One region of the Paracerasibacillus soli genome, then DNA from elsewhere that is predicted to be linked to it. Evidence: riboswitches for the same ligand, from Rfam matches in the RefSeq annotation. Region 1 holds a riboswitch; each other region holds the start of a gene.
What was found. A riboswitch is a leader RNA that binds a small molecule or an ion and turns the genes downstream of it on or off. The one in region 1 is predicted to bind S-adenosylmethionine.
Positions count from the first base shown of each region.

Region 2: linked by a shared signal. The riboswitch ahead of ACFFIS_RS05755 (methionine ABC transporter ATP-binding protein) and the one ahead of metK (methionine adenosyltransferase) in region 1 are both predicted to bind S-adenosylmethionine.
Region 3: linked by a shared signal. The riboswitch ahead of ACFFIS_RS06855 (hypothetical protein) and the one ahead of metK (methionine adenosyltransferase) in region 1 are both predicted to bind S-adenosylmethionine.

Region 1 is NZ_JBHLWL010000026.1:73,803-78,817, forward strand. It holds gene ACFFIS_RS09440 (ABC transporter substrate-binding protein) at 1-750, opposite strand, end outside; gene pckA (phosphoenolpyruvate carboxykinase (ATP)) at 1,143-2,726, opposite strand; SAM riboswitch class I at 2,929-3,038, shown strand; gene metK (methionine adenosyltransferase) at 3,166-4,368, shown strand; gene ACFFIS_RS09455 (gamma carbonic anhydrase) at 4,511-5,015, opposite strand, start outside.
Region 2 is NZ_JBHLWL010000017.1:171,236-176,250, forward strand. It holds gene ACFFIS_RS05735 (DUF819 family protein) at 1-227, opposite strand, end outside; gene ACFFIS_RS05740 (hypothetical protein) at 317-607, opposite strand; gene ACFFIS_RS05745 (L-lactate dehydrogenase) at 714-1,658, opposite strand; gene ACFFIS_RS05750 (YwaF family protein) at 1,927-2,598, shown strand; SAM riboswitch class I at 2,749-2,864, shown strand; gene ACFFIS_RS05755 (methionine ABC transporter ATP-binding protein) at 3,051-4,079, shown strand; gene ACFFIS_RS05760 (methionine ABC transporter permease) at 4,069-4,731, shown strand; gene ACFFIS_RS05765 (MetQ/NlpA family ABC transporter substrate-binding protein) at 4,864-5,015, shown strand, end outside.
Region 3 is NZ_JBHLWL010000022.1:38,384-43,398, forward strand. It holds gene ACFFIS_RS06845 (sensor histidine kinase) at 1-605, opposite strand, end outside; gene ACFFIS_RS06850 (response regulator transcription factor) at 608-1,279, opposite strand; gene ACFFIS_RS06855 (hypothetical protein) at 1,584-1,910, opposite strand; SAM riboswitch class I at 2,191-2,293, opposite strand; gene ACFFIS_RS06860 (sensor histidine kinase) at 2,356-3,843, opposite strand; gene ACFFIS_RS06865 (response regulator transcription factor) at 3,852-4,535, opposite strand; gene ACFFIS_RS06870 (efflux RND transporter periplasmic adaptor subunit) at 4,920-5,015, shown strand, end outside.

The DNA.
Region 1 (5,015 bases):
CGCTACCCACTGTTGTGCTTTATAAATTGCTCTCGTAAATTTCTCGATATGTGTAGGGTTTTCTTTTAAATAACTATCCTTTGTCATAAAAACTGTATAGGGAACTTCACCAGATTCTTCACCAAATGAGGCAATGACGTGCCCCTTACCTTCCTTCTCAAAGACACTAGCCGTTGGTTCAAATAGTTGCACAAATTCAGCATCACCGGATACAAAAGCACTTGGGATATTGGCAAAGTCTATATTTTGTAAGAGTTCCAAATCTTGATGTGGATGAATATCATGCTTCTTTAACACAAATTCCCCAACCATTTGTGGCATGCCGCCTTTACGCTGGCCTAAAAAGATGCTTCCTTTTACATCATCCCATGTAAAATCAGGCTTTGGTTCTTTTGCAACGAGAAAAGTACCATCTGTTTGGGTAAGTTGTGCAAAATTTACTGCATGGTCTTTTGACTCTTGGGCATACACGTAAATCGAGGTTTCAGAACCAACTAATGCAACATCTGCTCCGTCGGATAATAAAGCAGTCATTGTTTTATCTCCGCCCCAAGTTGTTTGGAGTTCAACATCTAATCCTTCTTCTTCAAAAAATCCCTTCTCTATTGCAACATATTGTGGCGCATAAAATAATGAACGTGTTACTTCAGCTAATTTTATTGATGTATGTTCTGATCCATTTCCGCAAGCACTAAGGAATAAGACAAATACGATTGATAACAAGATAAATAGTTTGTTCCTTTTTAACATCATATTACCGTCCCTTCGTTTATGGCGTTTCAAAACAGTTTATGCTGCCCAGAAAAATGTGTGAATGCCTATGTGTATTTTTTTGATTAAGCAAATTTTAGTTTCTTTAACATCGGTAGACAGGGACTGATAAAAGTTGAATGTAAGACTGCTGAAAGTGATGAATCATAAGTTCGATAAGCATGAGATTATTTATCAAGTGTTAAAAATGTGCTTTACGTGTCAAGAGGGCATATAAGATACTGCGACATCTAAGTAGCATACGGCGAATAAGGTTATCTCTATATATATTTAGGTATAAGAAAAGCCGACTATGAGTTTAGTCGGCTTTTCGTGGCAACATAATGTGCCATCGTAATATATATTACTCCTCTTGGGATGAGGTAACATGTTTATAGGCGATAAATTGGTCCCGCCTTGACAATTTCTTCACTAACATGCGTAAACTTTTCAAAGTTTGCATGAAATTCCTCGGCTAACTTTTGCGCTGTTTTTTCATAGGAATCTTTATTTTCCCATGTTTGCTTCGGAATAAGTACCTCGTCTGGTACACCAGGTACATGAAGGGGAATGTGTAAACCAAAAATATCATCTTTCATTGTTTCCACCATATTTAATTCTCCCTCTAAAGCAGCATGGACCATTGCACGTGTATAAGAAAGTTTAATTCGTTGACCGACACCATAGGATCCGCCAGTCCAACCTGTATTTACGAGAAATACGTTTGCCTGATGTTGATCAATTTTTTTACCGAGCATTTTTGCATATGTTGCTGGTGCAAGTGGTAAAAAAGGTGCTCCAAAGCAAGTTGAAAATGTTGCTTGTGGTTCAGTTACACCGCGCTCTGTTCCTGCAAGTTTACTCGTATAGCCACTTAGGAAATGATACATTGCTTGTTCCTTTGTAAGTTTACTTATTGGAGGCAAAGTGCCAGATGCATCCGCTGTCAAAAAGATAATTGTGTTTGGATGTCCAGCTACACTTGGCTTAACAATATTATCGATATTTTCTAATGGATAAGCTGCACGCGTGTTTTCGGTTAATGTAACATCATCATAGTCAGGCGTCCGCGTTACCTTATCTAGTACAACATTTTCTAGTACAGAGCCAAACCGAATTGCATGAAAGATTTGTGGTTCTTTCTCTTCTGATAGTTTCACGCATTTTGCATAACAGCCACCTTCAATATTAAATACACCATTTGGACTCCATCCGTGTTCGTCATCACCAATTAATTTACGATAAGGATCTGCAGATAGCGTCGTTTTTCCGGTGCCTGATAAACCGAAAAATAAAGCAACATCGCCTTCCGCCCCAACGTTTGCAGAGCAATGCATGGATAGTACATTTTTTTGTGGTAATAAATAATTCATCACAGAAAAGATTGATTTTTTAATTTCACCTGCATATTCTGTCCCACCAATTAAAATGATTTTTTGCTTAAATGAAATGAGAACGAACGCTTCTGAATTCGTCCCATCGACTGTAGGGTCTGCTTTAAATGTTGGTGCTGAGATAATTGTAAAATCAGGTTCATGCTCAGCTAATTCAACCGCAGTTGGGCGAATAAACAACTGTTTTGCAAACAGATTATGCCATGCAAACTCATTCATTACACGTATTGGTAAACGATATTTTTCATCTGCTCCCGCAAAACCGTTAAAGACGAATAACTCTTCTTTTTCTTTTAAATGGTTGGTTACTTTCATAAGCAATTTTAAAAATACATGTTCATCTATAGGTTTATTTACTGTACCCCAATCTACTGTTTTCTCCGAAATTTCATCGCGTACGATAAATTTATCCTCTGGGGAACGACCTGTATACTTTCCTGTCGTCGCTTGAACTGCACCGGTTTCTGATAAAACCCCTTCTCGGCGTGATAAGATTTTTTCAATAAGTCGGGGAACCGACAGATCCTTTTGTAAATTCGTCTGTTGTGCAAATTCGTCGATTAAAGATGTTTGTTCCACCATTTTCATTTTAATAATAACCTGCCTTTTAATATATTTTTTAAATGTAATATAAAGGTATGTTAATTTCTAAAATCTGATTAATAGTATAACACATTTACTGAAATAGTCCATACTATATTAGCTGATTTTTGTATGTATATGTAAGATGCATGTAAAAGTTGACATAGGCCTTTCATTTCGTTACCATAATTTTGAGCGGATACTCTTATTCAGAGTCGGTGGAGGGATAGGCCCTATGAAGCCCAGCAACCATCACTTCCTATGTGAAAAGGTGCTAACCTAAAGCAAGGACATGTCCTTGAACAATAAGAGAGAAAGGCTACATATATCCTTTCCTCTATATTATAGGAAAGGTTTTTTGTTTTCTACAAGTGGCATAATAAATATATGATTAAGAATTAGAGATCCGTACCATACCCTTTAAGGAGGATTTAGCCACATGGCTAATAATCGTCGTTTATTTACTTCAGAATCTGTTACAGAAGGTCACCCTGATAAAATATGTGACCAAATTTCAGATGCTATTTTGGATGAAATTTTAAAAAAGGATCCAGCTGCAAGAGTTGCCTGTGAAACAATGGTTACTACTGGGCTTGTACTTGTTGCTGGTGAAATTACAACCACTACCTATGTCGATATCCCAGCTATTGTGAGAAAGACAATCAAGGATATTGGTTATACACGTGCAAAGTATGGATTTGACGCCGAAACTTGTGCTGTACTTACTGCAATTGATGAACAATCTCCAGATATCGCAGGTGGTGTCGATCAAGCTTTAGAAGCGAGACAAGGTAAAATGACAGATGCTGAAATAGATGCAATCGGAGCAGGGGACCAAGGATTAATGTTTGGTTTTGCCTGTGACGAAACTGCTGAGTACATGCCTTTACCAATATCGCTTGCTAATAAGCTAGCAAAAAGATTAACTGATGTACGAAGAAATCATTTACTTGACTACTTAAGACCTGATGGGAAAACACAAGTAACTGTTGAGTATGATGAGCAAAATAAGCCAATTCGTATTGATACGATTGTCATCTCTACACAACATCATCAAGATATTACAAATGAGCGTATAGAAAAAGACCTCATTGAACATGTGATTCAGCCAGTTGTTCCAGCTCATTTATTAGATGAAGCAACTAAATATTTGATCAATCCAACTGGGCGCTTTGTTATCGGTGGACCACAAGGCGATGCTGGACTAACAGGACGTAAAATAATTGTTGACACATATGGTGGCTATGCACGTCATGGTGGTGGTGCTTTTAGTGGAAAAGATGCTACCAAAGTTGACCGCTCTGCAGCTTATGCGGCAAGATATGTTGCCAAAAATATTGTTGCGGCTAAACTAGCAAAAACTTGTGAGGTACAGCTAGCATATGCAATTGGTGTTGCAGAACCTGTATCTATTGCTATTAACACTTTTGGTACTGGTATTGTTGATGAAGAACAGTTAGTAAATGCAGTACGAGAGTTATTTGATCTACGTCCGGCTGGCATTATTCGTATGTTAGATTTACAAAAGCCGATTTTTAAAGAAACAGCAGCATATGGACATTTTGGGCGGGAAGATGTCTTGTTCCCATGGGAAAAAGTCGATAAAGCGAATCTGTTAAAAGAGTTAATCAATATTTCATAATATAGAATAGAGGTTGGGACATAAGGGTCTGAATCCCTCGCTTAACTACTGTCACAATAGTAAAAGAAGTATCGCACTTCATACTAAATGTAGTAGTGGAGGGGTCTGACACTCTGATTTGTCCCAACCCCTTTTTCTTTTATTATTTACCTAAGTTTGTTTCATTTTTATAATAGATTCCTTTTTCTACGTAAGATTTTCTTATTCGTTCCATATCATGATAGTCCTCATCCGTTAGTGTGCGGACTACTTTTGCTGGGCTACCAAATGCCATCGTATGAGGTGGAATCTTTTTGCCGGGTGGAACCAAAGAACCAGCTCCGATATACGCACCCTCACCTATTTCCGCACCATCTAATATGATTGAGCCCATTCCGATTAAAGCTTTTTTACGAATAATAGCTGAATGTAAGGTAACTTGATGGCCGATTGTAACATCATCTTCTATCAAAACAGGGAGATTAGGGCTTTGGTGTATCATTGTTAAATCTTGAATACTGACCCGTTTCCCAATTTTTGTAGGTGCAACGTCTCCCCGTATTACGGTATGAAACCATATACTTGAATATTCATCAATTTCTACATCACCAATAATGTCCGCGTTTTTAGCAAGGAAAACAGAATCGTGAATTTTTGGATGAATATTT
Region 2 (5,015 bases), on a different contig from region 1:
GTTGATACAAAGTCATATAATGTAGATTGATCCGGAATAATTCCTAAAGTAGTTGAAATCATTGGAATGAAGTATGTCCAAATGAGTGGCGGAGCATAGTGGAAAAACTTCTGCAAAAGGCGGTTTTTGGATTCTCCTAAAACAAAAACAAAGCCAACTACCGCAGCTAAATAAGCAAATATCGCCATCGGCTCTTGAATGAGCGGGGCTGTATACAAATATCCCATTTCATACCTCCTCTGTTTATCTTGTTGTCATAAAATGTAATATGGGATTAATAAATTTTAACATGAATAAAAAAGATATGTCATTTATTTTAACGAATCATTGATTTTACATGTTGTTGAAAGGCCTCTACAAATTGCTTTGGCGGAGTTTTCACATAATACGAAAATACACCTTGGATTGTATGTAAATAAAGCAATCCACTATTTTTGCTGGACATGCGGTAAGACATATCTCTTATTTCCTCAATAGAGAATTGCCGGTGTTTCGTCTCAACACGATTCGTATATAAACATATTTCCCGATGATGTTCAATCTGTCTTTGCTCAATAGACGTAACTTCTCTTTCGATTTTGAAGTACGCATGCTTTGCTAACAACATGTATTTTCCCCTTCTTTACAATAAACTTGTACTATATTTTAACAACACTTAGTCATTAAAATATAGTACACTCTTTATAAGATCGGACCAATCAAAGCTTTATTTATTACTTCACCTTATTTAAGACATTTTTAAGTGTCGTGACAGATTGATCAAATTGACTTTTCTCTGTTTCATTTAGGTCTATTTCAACAACTTCCCGAACGCCTGAACGATTAATAACGGTTGGTACTCCAATATATATATCACGGTGTCCATATTCCCCTTCTATATATGTTGAAGTCGTTAACATACTATTTTCATTGTTTAAGATTGCTTTTGTTATTCGTACAAGTGCCATACCAACACCATAATATGTTGCTCCTTTTCTTTCAATGATATGATAGGCTGCATCACGTACTTGCATAAATAAGTGATCTAATTCTTCCTGTTTAATGAGTGGGTTTCTTGCTAAATACGTATCAATTTGCTCCACCCCAATTGTTGCACGACTCCATACAGGAAGCTCTGTATCACCATGTTCACCAATGATTAGCGCATGTACATTTCTCGTATCGATATGAAAATGTTGTCCCAAAGTATAACGTAATCTTGCAGTATCAAGGACTGTTCCTGAACCGATAACTCGTTCTTTTGGTAACCCTGATTCCTGCCAAGTGATATATGTTAAAACATCAACAGGATTTGTGGCAACTAAGAAAATACCTTGAAAATGATGTTGCATCACATCAGAAACCATTCCCCTAAATAGTTTTGCATTTTTTTCTACTAAATCTAATCTTGTTTCGCCAGGCTTTTGTGGAAGTCCTGCAGTGATGACGACAATATCCGCGTCTTTGCAATCTGCATATGTTCCATTCCAAACTTTTGTTGGGCTTGGAGCAAATGGCATGCCATGACTTAAGTCCATCGCTTCACCTTCAGCCTTTGCCTCATGAATATCAATCAATACTAATTCTTCCGCGACTCCTTGATTCACACATGCATACGCATAACTACAACCAACTGCACCCGTCCCAATTATGACGATACGATTCACTTTTTCTCTCATCATCTGCCTGCTCCTTTCCAAACCTTTTTAAAATTAGCAGCAGGGATCGTCACATTTCTCCTACTAGTTCGTAATGAACGCATTAGGTTTCTAGTTGTTGATTCCCCACTTATCATACTTTAAACCTCCTCGAATTCTTGAAATGACGGACTTACGCATGAAACTATGATAAATAGAACATGTATATTTACATCTTTCCCTCCATACAGACTAGCAAAAGTGATATAATTATTTTACTATTTTGCTTATTCAAGGAGAGGTTAAGATAATGTCACACACGCCTTTTATTTTATTTTCCTTTTCACATCTGATTGTGTTCGTTTTACTCTTCTTATCCTTACTTTATTTACATCGAGCTACTCATTTACGACAACGCAACTTAAAACGATATGAACGTTATTTTGCACTCATTTTATTAGGTCTGGAAGTTGGTTACCATGGCCTGCAATTTGCTCAATCCAATTGGACACCACAATATAATTTACCGTTAGAGTTATGTAGTTTAACCTTATTTGGGGCAATTATTTTATTATGGCGGCCAAATCAAGTGCTATATCAATTTGTATTTTATGCGGGTATTGCTGGGGCGATACAAGCATTAATTACTCCTGTAACTGATTACGGCTTTCCGCATTATCGATATTTCCACTTTTTTATCACACATTGTGGCATTATCATGACAGCATTTTATTTTACTTGGGTAAAACGAGGATACCGTCCAACCCTAAAAGGTATTGGTCAAACAATGCTTATATTAAATATCCTTCTGCCTATCATTTTATATCTCAATCACATAACAGGTGGAAATTATATGTTCTTAGCAGAAAAACCACCAAGCGGCAGCATACTTGACCTCCTCGGCCCATACCCATGGTACCTACTATCACTAGAGATTGTAGCAACCACCATGTTTCTCACCCTACTCCTATTATTCAAGTGAAACATGGGGACGGTTCTCCTGTTTCATTAGCAAAGAATCCGTCCACATTTTTATTATTATTTCAAAAAGGGTATTGACTTTTTAGAGAATAGCCTATAGACTAACATCTAACATTAAGAAATGTATTAAAAATTAAATATTTGTACCACTTTCTTATCAAGAGAGACGGAGGGAAGGGCCCTATGAAGTCTCGGCAACAGATTCTTTTAAAATGGAAAACTGTGCCAAGTCCCACAAATGCTATTGCTGCATTTGAAAGATGAGAAAGAGATGGTTTCTTACATAGAATCCCTCTTTTTCTTATCAATTAAGAAAAGGAGGGATTTTTTCGTGCAACTTTTAAAGAATGTGACACAAGGAGTAACGTCACTGCCACCGCTTGTGTCCATAGTGTAAAACAGCAATATTTTGGAAAAAGGCGAACGGTTCAAAACATTTGAGGAGGACATCATATGATCGAGTTTAAAGATGTTTCAAAAACTTTTCATCTCGGAAAACGCGAAGTGCAAGCTGTAAAAAACGTATCCTTAACAATTTCACAAGGAGAAATATTTGGGGTTATTGGATTTAGTGGTGCTGGGAAAAGTACATTGCTACGTTTAGTCAACATGCTGGAGCGCCCAACCTCTGGAACTGTATGGATGCACGGGGTAAATATTAGCACATTATCCGCAAAAGAATTACGTGCAAAACGCAGAAACATCGGGATGATTTTTCAAAACTTTAATCTATTTAACGCTCGTACCGTCGCGGGGAACATAGCATATCCATTAAAACTAGCTGGATATTCCAAGCAAAAAATAGCCGAACGAGTGAATGAATTATTACAGTTTGTCGGACTTGAAGATAAAGCAAAAGACTATCCCGATCAATTATCGGGAGGGCAAAAACAGCGGGTAGGTATTGCAAGAGCACTCGCCACTTCACCAGACGTGCTCATTTGTGACGAAGCAACATCAGCACTAGATCCTGACACGACAAGTGATATTTTACGATTACTAAAAAAGGTCAATCGTGAACTTGGCATTACGATGTTACTTATTACACACGAAATGCACGTTATCCAGTCCATCTGTGACAAAGTCGCCGTTATGGAAGACGGAGAGGTTATTGAATTCGGCAACGTATTTGAGACATTTACAAATCCGCAACATCCAACGACAAAGCGATTTATTAGTTCCGTGCAACAAGACTTACCGTCCCAGGAAGTTCTGAGAGAATGGCAAGATAAATCAAATAACAGCAAGCTTTATCGCGTTATATTTACCGGTGAAATTACAAATAATCCCGTATTATCACAAGTTACGAAACGACATGACGTAGATTTTAATATTATCTATGGTTCTGTTCAAGAATTACAAGCACAATTATTCGGAAATTTACTCGTATCATTCACTGGCGAATCCGCCAACGTAAACCAAGTACTCACAGAACTAAAAACGCTTGTACAAATTGAGGAGGTGAACATTCATGAAAGTTGATTGGACTACATTTTGGCCTCGCATTGTTGAAGCAACAGGCGAAACACTCACAATGGTTATTGCAACCTTAATCTTTGGTTCCATTATCGGGATAACTTTCGGCTTACTACTCTTTGTAACAAGAGAAAATCATATTTTAGAAAATAAATTCGTGTTTCAAATATTAAATTTACTAGTAAACATGATCCGACCTATTCCTTTTATCATTTTCCTTGTAGCAATCTCACAGCTTACAAGGCTCGTGATTGGAACAACTATCGGAACCGCAGCAGCCATTTTCCCAATGACTATTGTTGCAAGTTTTACAGTTGCGAGAGTAGTAGAAAACAACTTAGTAAGTATTGATCCAGGTGTCATTGAAGCGGCTCAGGCAATGGGGGCAAGTCCCTTACGCATTATATTTACAGTATTAATTCCAGAAGCACTCGGACCACTTATTTTAGGACTGACATTTGTTTCAGTTGGCTTAATCGACTTTTCTGCAGTCGCAGGTACAGTTGGAGGAGGTGGGCTTGGTCATGTCGCAATGACTTATGGCTATCAACGATTTGATGGAAGTGTCATGCTCGTTACAGTTCTCATTTTAATTGCAATGGTCCAACTGGCACAATGGCTCGGAAATACATTATCAAAGAAAATCATGCGCAGATAAAGCATGTCAACAGGCAAAAAAGCTCGCATAAACGATGCCTTGTTCATCCAGGGACATCCGTACCATTTAAATTATTTACTACCTAGTTCGTACAGAATAAAAAACTTATTTTGGATAAGAGGAGACATTTACATGAAAAGATTATTACTTCTAAGCATTGCTATTTTAACTATATTTACAATTTCAGCCTGTTCCAGTTCGAAAGCAGAAGGACCAGGGGATGATAAAGATAAAATACATGTCAAAATTGGTGTCAATGGTGCTGACGGTGCACAGTGGCCAAT
Region 3 (5,015 bases), on a different contig from region 1:
GAAAGATCTTTTGTAGCTCGTGTTAACTTCGAAATAGGGTTAACTAAATATTTCGCACTAATCCAAACGAAAATAATGCTTAATACAATTGTTAAAGCAAGCAACCAGGCAAATAGAATGTGCATTTCATTAAAAAGTAATTTAATATTTGGTCGAATAAAAAGCGCATATTGTTTGTTGTTATGCTCTAGCGGTACCCCGATGGTATTTGTTAGTTCGTTTGCAAAAAAGCCTGTGACAAATGTTTCTTGGGGGAATTGCGCAATCCCGTGGTAAACTTCACCATTTAATACAAGTTCAATTGTTTGATTAGAAAGTGTTTTGTCCCGAAATGGGTCACCGAAAAATGTCTTATTTCCTTCTTTATCTGCTAAAAAAATTTGATATCCAACAGCTGATATATTTTCTAAGTAGTGTTCAAGATGAATATGTTGTTCGTGATTAACGTAATTCGCGATATCTAGTGCAATTTTTGTATTTTTTTCATCGTTATAAGGCTTTAATTTTTGTTGGTAATAAAAATTGGAAAACATAAAGGAAAGCAAAGTGCTCACAAGCATAATTGAAATGGTTGTGAGAGCGAATTTAACATAAAGCGTCTTCACGATTATTTTACCTCCAAAGCATACCCAACACTGCGTATCGTTTTAATATGAAAGTCACTTGTTATTTTCGTAAAACGTTCTCTTAACCGTTTTATATGTACATCAACCGTCCGCTCATCACCATCATAGTCGAATCCCCAAATTCTTTCGATTAAATGTCCACGTGAAAATACTTGCGAGGGGTGTGAGGCAAGGTAAAAAAGTAATTCAAATTCTTTTAATGGTAATAAAAATGATTTATCGTCAATTTCCACTACATAATTTTTTTTATTAATAACAGTCGATCCGAGAGTAATAACATCCTCGGTATTTTTTTCATAACGGCGAAATAACGCTTTTATACGGTACAGGAGTTCCTTTGGCTCGAAGGGTTTCACAAGGTAGTCATCTGTTCCAGAAAGGAAACCTTTTTCCTTATCTTTAAGTTGGTCTTTCGCAGTCAATAATATGATTGGAATATCGTAAAAGTTACGAATATCCTTCGTTAATTCATATCCATCAATAACCGGCATCATCACATCAACAATGGCCATATCACATGGGTTTTTTTCTAATAAATTTAGTGCTTCTTGCCCATTTTCTGCTTTCAAAACGTTGAACCCTTCATCTTTTAAGTAAACCGATACTAAGTTCAAGATATTTTGATCATCATCAACAACAAGTATAGTAGTCATCTGTATCTCTCCAATCAAGAAGTATTATTCAGCAAAGTATATATTTTAGTAAGGATCTTTTATTCTATCCTATTACAAAAATATGAAGAGAGTATGAATTTGCAAGTAGAGGATATGTTATATTTAGTTATTGCCATATGGTGTATAGTTAAACGAAATGGTTTTTCATATGTTTTGGAATTAAAAACTGAAGGCAACACAATCCGCCGGGAAGTGGATAAAAGTGACATACTGTAATGAAAAATAAAAAAGGCGGAAAATTTCCCACCTTAATTATTAGAATAATTGTATAGATGAATCGATCTTACATAAAAACGTAATTTAAATAATTTCCAGTTCGCTCTTTTATAACTAATCCATTCTCCTTTAGCTTTGTCCACATATACTTGTCCAAAGCGTATGGAGATTTAGATTGTAGCTGTGCTAACTGTGAATTTGAAATGAGAATGATGGAAGTCTGTTCACTATTTTGAACTGAAATAGCATAGCTTTCCTTTTTAATCATTTTTACCTCATATGTTTCGTCCCATTCTTGAAGTTGTCGCTCCATTACCTTCATTACATGGTGTAAATATTTTTCTCCTTCTTGATTTTTAGCCATATAACCACGAATAAATCCTGTTGTATTCATTTGCATTCCTCCTATTATTTTTCAATAGGTATCAAGACCATTTGCAAAAAAGTAAAAGCGAGCAATTAACGAGACATAAACTGTGACGCGGCTTGCTGTGAAAATATTCCCAAACAAAGGTTAGTTTAGCTATCATTGATCGTGACAAGGCTAAATGTATCCTAAGCAGAGTAGGCCAATGTTGGTCGGTATTGCCCTTAAAGATATCCAACATTAACTGTTCGCGCAATAAAAAACCCTTTGCAGCAACTGAATGCACACAAAGGGTTTATAGCACCGTTCGTTATCATCCAAAGCAAGCTTTGCTGGTAGGAGCACCTTACCTTCTAGGTAGGTTGCTGTGAAGTCTTAGAGCCAGTACTCTCGTTCACTCTTGATAACCATATTAAATTATTTTTATTATATCATAATCACATATGAAACTAATATTATTTTGCCTCGAATCTTAATGATTTTTTTTAGGAGAAAAAGGTAAAAATACTTGAAAGGTTGTTCCATTTCCCATTTTACTCGTAACTTCTATTCTCCCTCCATGTGCTTCCACAATGGACTTTGTAATGGATAATCCAAGGCCAGAACCACCAGATGTCCTTGTACGTGAAATATCTGCTCGATAAAATCGATTAAAAATAAATGGAAGGTCTTTGCTATCTATTCCGGCGCCATTATCTTGAATAGTAAATCTGTTTGAATCATTTATTGCATCAAGTGATAGGTGAATAACTCCAGTCTCCGGGTCTGTATGTTGCACAGCGTTATAAAATAGGTTTAGAAAGACTTGCTTTAATTTATTTGGTTCATAATATCCATATCGTTCTTCGGATACTTTAACATAAACTGTACGATTTCCTGCTAATACATCAAGTTGTGAACGCATTTCTTTTATTATTTTTGTCACATTCACTTGGGAAACTTGTAAGGAAGGGGCTTGATCCAGTTTAACGAGTGTAAATAAATCTTCTACTAACTTAATAATTCGCTTTGATTCCCCTTGCATACTATTTAATGCTTGATAAAGTTGTTCGGGTTGATTAGCTGCACCTCTTAATAAAACTTCAATAAAGCCATTTATAGATGTAAGAGGCGTTCGTAGTTCGTGAGAGGCATCTGCAATGAAACGTCTCATTTGTTCCTTTGTTTCTCTCTCATATTCAAAAGATATTTCAAGGCGCGCTAACATCGCATTAAAAGATTCTGCTAATCGATCAATTTCTTCTTGACCTTGTTTAACTGGAAGACGTTCCGTTAAGTTCTCGACATCTGTCTTTTTCACTACGTCGACGATTGTGGATAAAGGGACAAGAGTATGTTTTAAAGTACGTAAATAGATTACAAGTCCACTGGTTAAAGCAATAGAAGCGAGAACGATAAAAGTTAATAATTGTTGTAACAATATTTTTTTGAGTGGGGCAGTATTTGTACCTAGCTGTAACGTCAAATCAGCTCGATTATGACTTTCATGTGGACCTCCTAATGGTCTAAATACAACTAACTGTTCTATACCTTTGCTGTTTTCTCTAACGTGATATGCAATCCGATGTATACTTTCGTTATGTTGTAGCATCTTGAGGTATTCCTTTTTAGTAAAAATGGGAGCGGCAACACCACTATTACCTAGTATATCTTGATAATTTCCGTTTGTATCAATAATGGCCAGGGACATACCTTGGTAAAACAAAAAAGGTTGATTAGCAGGTAGGGGATTATCCTTCCCCTTAGGTTTCGTTGATTTGCTTTCTTCATTTAATAGTAACTCTAAAGGAAGTGAACCAAGTTTATCGTTCAGTGCATTTGCTTCATTTTGATAGAGGAAATCCCTCATAATCCAATATTGTACAATGCCTATCAGTAGTAAGATGATAGCTAAAATAAAAAAAGTTCGCATGAGTAGTTGTTTTTTTAAAGAGTAAGGCGATAGAATTTTTTTAAGCATGTTTTCACCTACAAGTCCACTCGGTATCCGGCGCCTCTAATCGTCCGAATAACTTGGTAGTTTTTATCGTGTAACTTATCGCGAAGTGAACGGATATAAACTTCTACGATATTTTCATCACCTTGAAAGTCATATCCCCAGACCCGATCTAAAATAGTCGCTTTACTTAGTACAATGCCATGATTCATGACTAAATACTTTAAAAGCTCGTACTCAGTGGGGGAAAGATGAAGTGTTTGATTGAGATAAGAAAACTCCTTTTTTCGATCATTCAACTTAAAAGGTCCGTAAATCACTTCGTTAAAAAGGTTAGGGAACTGATTGCGCAGCCGTGCATGAATTCTGGCTAATAATTCTTCGAAACTAAATGGTTTTGCGACATAGTCATCAGCACCAATATTTAATCCTTTTACCCGATCTTCTACATCATCTTTTGCTGTTAGCATGATGATGGAAGTTTGTGCACCACTTTTTTTCATTAAGCGGCAAACTTCAAAACCATCCATTCCCGGCATCATGACATCGATGACTGCAATGTGTGGCTGAAATTCATGTGCAATATTGATTCCTGTTAATCCATCCAAAGCTGTTTTCACGATAAATCCTTCGTTTGTAAGGCCTAACTCCAAAAACTGCAAAATATGTGGCTCATCATCTATTAAAAGTAATTTGGTACCCTCAATTGTTTTCATTTTTTATACCTCCGAACATCTTACAAATATTATCTATTAAAAAGCTGAAAGTTAGCTGAAAAATGTATAAGGCCAAGCTGAATAAAAATTTCTTTATTATTATAACCCCAATTTGTAGTGATAAGTAGATTTTCAGTAAACATTCAGTTTGTTTTCAAGGCCATTTCAGATTGGTGTTACATAATACGGTTATGGGAACTTTAAACGAGCTTACAGCAAAGTTTGTTTTCATTTTATTAGGGAGTAGGTGTCGGACATGATGTGATTGAAGTGGAGCAAGAAGAATAAACTGATTGATACTGGTAATGAAAGAATATAACAAAAACAAAAAAACATCCTTCATAGCATATGCAAGAGTGGATATTTAATAGGAGAGAATCGAAAATGAAAAAATGGATCTGGTTAATCGTTAGTGTGCTTGTAATTGGGGGTTTTGGCTTTCAATGGTATAGCTCTACAAAAAACAGTAAAGAAGATATT